Regions from separate parts of the Pseudogracilibacillus sp. SO10305 genome, predicted to be linked through region 1. Evidence: predicted binding sites of a transcription regulator. Region 1 holds the regulator's gene; the other holds the start of a gene.
What was found. The regulator NrdR, encoded in region 1, represses ribonucleotide reductase genes. The targets are predictions, from matches to a motif close to AACACNATATATNGTGTT.

Region 1 (3,440 bases):
GCAAGTTATCCAGAAGAAACTTTAGCACACTTAATCAAATATGATAGTGTACATGGAATCTTTGAGTGTGACATTAATATTTTAGAAGACGGATTTGAAATTAATGGTGAGAAGATTATTCATACAAACTCTCGTGAACCAGAAAAATTACCTTGGAAAGACTTAGATATTGATATTGTTATCGAAGCGACAGGTAAGTTCAACTCAAAAGAAGGTGCGAGCCGTCATTTACAAGCTGGAGCGAAAAAAGTAATCATTACTGCACCAGGAACAAATGTGGATAACACAATTGTATTAGGTGTAAATGAAGAAACATACAATCCTGAAACAGAACATATCGTTTCAAACGCATCTTGTACGACAAACTGTTTAGCACCAGTTGCTAAAGTGTTGGACGAAGAGTTTGGAATTGTAAATGGATTAATGACAACTGTTCACGCATATACGAGTGACCAAGTTAGTTTAGATAACCCACATAAAGATTTACGCCGTGCACGTGCTTGCGGCCAATCAATTGTTCCAACATCAACAGGAGCTGCAAAAGCATTAGGGGAAGTGTTACCACATTTAAATGGTAAATTACATGGAATGGCATTACGTGTTCCAACGCCAAATGTTTCCTTAGTTGATTTAGTTGTCGACGTTGAAAAAGACGTGACAGCAGAACAGGTGAATGAAGCATTCAAAAAAGCAGCAGAAGGAAAATTAAACGGAATTTTAGATTATAACGAATTACCATTAGTATCTATTGACTATGCAACAACTGAAAGTTCTGCAACCATCGACGGATTATCCACTATGGTAATGGGAGATAAAAAAGTAAAAGTGTTAGCTTGGTATGACAATGAATGGGGTTACTCTTCACGAGTTGTTGACTTAGCGAATTTTATCGGTAAAAAAATTGACGAAAAAGTAAATGCATAATGAACGAAGAGATTAGTAGATAAGGTTCCTTATCCACTAATCTCTTTTATGTTATGTAAATTGATCGAAACGTGTTAAAATGTATAGTAATAGATGAAGGAAATTGAATGGGGTTGAAAAGGATGAAGTGTCCAAAATGTTACCATAAACATTCACGAGTCTTAGATTCAAGACCATTTGAAGATGGGGACGCAATTCGTCGTCGCCGAGAATGTGAAAGTTGTGGCTATCGTTTTCGTACATATGAACGTAAAGAAGAGACAGCGATTATTATCGTGAAAAAAGATGGAACACGTCAAGAATTTGAACGTGAAAAATTAATACGTGGATTAATGCGAGCATGTGAAAAGCGTCCAGTGACGATTGAGAAAATAGAAGAAATAGCATTAGATGTAGAACAAGAAATCCGCCAATGTGATGAGGCGGAAATTAGTAGTGAACAAATTGGTGAAATGGTACTGTCAAGATTAGCAAAGGTAGATGATGTAGCCTATGTTCGTTTCGCTTCTGTGTATCGTCAATTTGATAATATTACTTTATTTTTAGATGAGTTAAAAGATATTTTACAATCGAACGTAAAAGAGGAGAAGTAAAGGGTGAAAAAGATGCAACATATAGGGAAGATATTGCCTGTAGACGGATATCGCGTACAATTGATCGACAGTCTTCCTGTTGATTATGACGCGTCACTCATCCATTTATATCAACCATTAATTGGGATAGAACCGATTAGTTTATATACCTTATTGTTAAAAGAAGAACCATTACAAACAGACGAACAAATACAAACACATCATACATTAATGAACTATTTATCTATGCCATTAGATAAAATATATGTCGCTAGACGAAAGCTAGAAGGAATCGGTTTATTAAAAACATTTGAAACCGTGCTGGAAAACAAAACTGTTTTCACCTATGTACTTCAAGCACCTTTTCGTCCGGCGTATTTTTTTCAAGATATGATGTTATCGGAACTATTGTATCGTCATATTGGAAAAATAAAATTCGAGACACTTCGCAAATTTTATGCAACATCAAACCAAATCGAACGTGGCGAAGAAGTGACAGCTTCATTTAACGATATATTTCAAACATTTACACCGAAAACACCACCGGTTTCTATGGAGGAAAAACAAAAAGAAATACCAAAAGTCCCGTTGACAGAAGTTTCTTTTGATTCGATTTATTTTATGTTACAGCGAAAAAACATTTCTGTAAAAGAAGTGATGACAGATCAACATCGTCAAATCATGACCCAGTTGTTGCATTTATATGATTTGGAAATGTATGAAATGGAACAAGCTGTTAATTGGGCATTGACAGATGACAATAAAATCGATATTGCTCAATTGAAACAAGCATGTCATGATTTGTTCCAAGCAAAACACAATGTCGTTCAAGTACAGCTAGAAGAAAAGAAACCATCGCAAGTAAAAGCTACTAATAATAAGCGTTCTTCTACTAAATTAGATCGACTGATCGAATGGTTTGAAACAGCCTCCCCGAAAGATATTTTAGAAGATCAATCTATGGGTCATAATGCGACAAGTCAAGATTTAAAATTAGTTAGTGATATTATGCTCCAACAAGCATTACCTATTCCTGTTATGAATGTACTTATCCATTATGTGCTATTGCAGTCGAATGATAAACTGACACGTAATTATATTGAATCGATCGCGGCCCATTGGTCACGGAAAAAATTGAAAACAGCTAGAGAAGCAGTGGAATTTGCCCGGGAGCAGATGAACCAACCGAAAAAACGATCCGTACAAAAAAATTATCAACGCCGAGCATCTGGAAAAGAAGAAGTTATTCCAGAATGGTTTAATGAACGGCATAAAAAGGAAGAGAAAGAAAAGCCAGCTATATCAGAAGCAGATTTAAAAGAGCAAGAAGCATTGCTTGAGGCATTACGTAGACATGCTTCTGAGAACAACTAATGTTGTAAAGGACTGATGAACATGAAACCAATTCAACATTCACTTCAAAGATGGATTCAAAATAATGAATCGTTTCAGGAACGACATAATGCGATGAAACGTGAAATTACATCCCATCCGCTTGTCCGTCAATTTTTACAAGCACACGAAGAAATAACCGATGAGCAAATTGAACGTAATTTAAATAAATTGTATGAATATATTACACAATCACATCAATGTGATCGTTGTACGAGTGTTGAAACGTGTAAAAATATGTTGCAAGGATATTCACCCATTCTGGAATACAAGAATGAAGAAATCCATATATCGTATGAAAAATGTCGGAATCGATTAGCTGAAGAAGCACAAACTGAGCAGAGTGATTTAATAAGAAGTGTTCATATGCCGAAAGAGATTTTAGAAGCACGTATTGATGATGTGCATATTGATCAAAATCGTACGAATGCCATTAAAAATATGACGCAGTTTTTAAATGCGGCAGAAGAAAAACTACCAGAACGTGGGATTTTCTTCTCTGGACCGTTCGGTGTTGGAAAAACATATTTACTTGGCGTCATTGCTAATCGA
Region 2 (3,440 bases), on a different contig from region 1:
CGTCTGTTGCTACTAGTACTTGTTTATCATTTTTAAACTGTTCCACAATCCACTGTTTATTTGATTGTGATAAGTCTCCTGAAAAGGCAACACTGTTTATCCCGTGTTGCTGTAAATACCACTGTATATAATATTGACTCGGTTTATATTGGGTAAAAATAACAACTTTTTCATCTTTTATCGATTGGAACAGATCTATCAATACTTTTGCTTTTATATGATGGGGGAGACTTGCAATATCAGATAATAATTGTTTTTCAGATGGTTCGTTTTTTTGTAGGGAAAGATAACATGCTTCCCTAGAAGAACAGAATTGTTTTAGATAAACCCAATGAGGTGTCCTGGATTGGATCATTTTCTTTTTTAGTTGATCGTATACAACTTGTTCCTCCTCTGTAAAATAAATAAATTTAGTTTCTATATTTCTTCCAGGGATAAAATCTATATGGTCCTGTCGTTGATTACGAATGAGTACACGACTTAACCTTTCTCTAAATACGGACTGACTGGATTTATATAATTGTCGAAATGAATGGATGTCTGCAAATAATGTCGGTTGTACGATTTGGATTAAATAATAAATATCATCGAGTGTATTTTTCATTGGGGTAGCAGTTAATAATAAACAATATTTCTTGTTTATTTGTTGTACCATTTGATAATTTATCGTTTTTGGATTTACTACTTTATGCGCTTCATCAATGATGAGCAAATCAAAACAGTGTTGCTCAAATACTTTTCGATTCCTTTTTACTTGTTCATAGGAACATAGAACGATGTCGTCTAAATCGGAAGAATTAATTTTTTTATAAACAGTTGGATAAATAAAAAACTTTAACCGTAATTCCTTTTCCCATTGATAAATAAGAGAGGCTGGAACGATAATCAATATTTTTTTTGCCATTTTACGAACTAGCAGTTCTTTCATAATAAAGCAAGCTTCAATTGTTTTACCTAAACCTACTTCGTCGGCCAAAATAGCTCGTCCGTTCATCGAAAAGAGTACCTTGTCACATACTTCCTTCTGATGAGGTAACATCGTAACATTTTTAATATAATTTATACTTTCTAATTGATCCATCGTTTTATGTATACGTTTTTGTTGCATTTTATAATAGAGGGAGAATAAGTCCCAATTACTATTTGATGGATGATGCTCGTTTTCCTTGTACCATTGTCTCCAGCTATGATCTTTATGTACTTTAATTTCCATATAAAATATAACCTCCATTATTGTTAGGATGGTTCAAAATGTATAAAATATACAAAAAAACATATGTAGGATTTTTGTCATCCTACATATGTTTTTCGTTTATTTTTTATGGTCAATTTTACCAGTCCATTTTTTAAAGCCACCTTGCAACATATAGATGTCTGTAAAGTGATGCTTTTTTAAAATAGCTGCGGCTCTAGTTGAACGAGTTGTGTTTTGACAATATAAATAAACAGGCTTGTCAGGGCGTAATGCATTAATACTCTGTTTAAACGTTGTTAAAGGAATATTTCTAGCACCACGAATATGCCCGTTATCGAATTCATTCTGTTCTCGAACATCAACAAGCTGTGCCTTACGATATCCTTCTATAAATTGTTCCTGTGTTAAAACGGTTAAATATTTTCTTTGACGAAAATAATTAAACAAGGCATAAAGAATGATTAAAAGTAAAACAATAAGTAAACCCCAAAGCATGTAATAATCCTCCAATATAAAATATAGTAAATAAGGTTGCCACATATACTATATACATTATATGAATTGATACATCTTTTTACAAATAATCAGTAGATTTTTTTCTATGAAACAGGTAGAATACTGTATTGTCGGCTTTTGTATAAAAATTTATTTCAAACATAGAATTATCAGTTTTTTCAATATATAGAACTTTATAACCTTTTCGAACACAACATATTGATTTATTCTTATTTTTTGTGTACATTAGAAATAGAAGAAAATTACAAAAGCAATGAGAAATTCGTATGTAGGGAGCGATCAACAGTGGCAACAAATTTATCAATAAAAGAAAAAATTAACATTGCGTCTTTAAACGAGGATATTAAACAATTTAAGCAAGTTGAACCAATAACGGACGATATGAATATTATGCATGAAGGTGTTTCTAGACTAGTAATGTTAGACCGCTATGCATTTAAAGATACGGAGAAGAAAACATTGAAAAAAGGGGATTTTGTCGTTTTAACCGTAAAACCAGATCCAAAATTCCCAGCACGTGGTTATGGATTTGTAGAATCGATTAATTGGGAAGAAAACAAGGCTGAAATTAAGGTAGCGGAAGAGTTTGTTGCCGTATTAGATGATGAGCAAGAAGTCGAAACAGGTATGATTAAACGTGATTTAGACACGATTGATAAACCTTTAGAAATTTTTTATGAGCAAATTGCAGCACGAAATGCGAAAGGTTTATCCTTAGTTGAAACATCGGATGAAAAAAGACAAGCATCTTATGAGATGTTTAAAGAGCAATTAGAAACATTGCGTTTCGTTCCTGCGGGTAGAGTGTTATATGGGGCAGGATCAGAAACAGATGTCACTTATTTTAATTGTTATGTAATGCCTTATATTCAAGATTCAAGAGAAGGCATTTCAGATCATCGTAAACAAGTAATGGAAATTATGTCACGTGGTGGTGGAGTCGGAACAAATGGTTCGACATTACGTCCACGTAACACGCTAGCACGCGGTGTAAATGGTAAATCTTCTGGATCTGTTTCTTGGTTAGATGATATTGCTAAGTTAACACATTTAGTTGAACAAGGTGGTTCACGTCGTGGAGCCCAAATGATCATGCTTGCGGACTGGCATCCTGACATTATTGAATTTATTATTTCAAAAATGCAAAATCCACGTATTTTACGTTATTTAATTGAAAATACGACAGATGAGCAAATTAAACAATTAGCAAATGAAAAATTAAAATTTACACCTTTAACAGAAACAGAAAAAGATTTATATCAAGGAATTGTTAATTATAAAAACATGCCTGGTTTAGGTGGATTTACAAAAGAAGCAATTAAAGAAGCGGATGAAAAATTAAGAACTGGTGGTACATACGATGTCCATCAATCAGAATTTTTAACGGGTGCAAATATTTCTGTTTGTTTAACGAAAGAATTCATGGAAGCCGTTGAAACAGATGGAGAATACGCCTTACGTTTTCCAGATGTAGAGAACTACACGCAAGAAGAAATGAAACAGTATAATGAAGAATGGCATAAAATTGGGGATGTACGTCAATGGAAAGACAAAGGTTTTCGTATTCGTACATACCGTAAAGTAAAAGCAAAAGAATTATGGGATTTAATTAATATTTGTGCAACATATTCAGCAGAACCAGGCATTTTCTTTATCGATAATGCAAACGATATGACAAATGCGAAAAGTTATGGACAACAAGTTGTTGCAACAAATCCATGTGGGGAAC

Region 2: the regulator NrdR is predicted to act here: its motif matches at 1,899-1,916, upstream of SPD45_RS06985 (vitamin B12-dependent ribonucleotide reductase).

Annotation. Positions count from the first base shown of each region.
Region 1 is NZ_JAXHDE010000005.1:81,927-85,366, forward strand. It holds gene SPD45_RS06100 (glyceraldehyde-3-phosphate dehydrogenase) at 1-924, shown strand, start outside; gene nrdR (transcriptional regulator NrdR) at 1,047-1,517, shown strand; gene SPD45_RS06110 (replication initiation and membrane attachment family protein) at 1,530-2,870, shown strand; gene dnaI (primosomal protein DnaI) at 2,892-3,440, shown strand, end outside.
Region 2 is NZ_JAXHDE010000006.1:120,055-123,494, reverse strand. It holds gene SPD45_RS06995 (DEAD/DEAH box helicase) at 1-1,213, opposite strand, end outside; gene SPD45_RS06990 (rhodanese-like domain-containing protein) at 1,313-1,690, opposite strand; gene SPD45_RS06985 (vitamin B12-dependent ribonucleotide reductase) at 1,997-3,440, shown strand, end outside.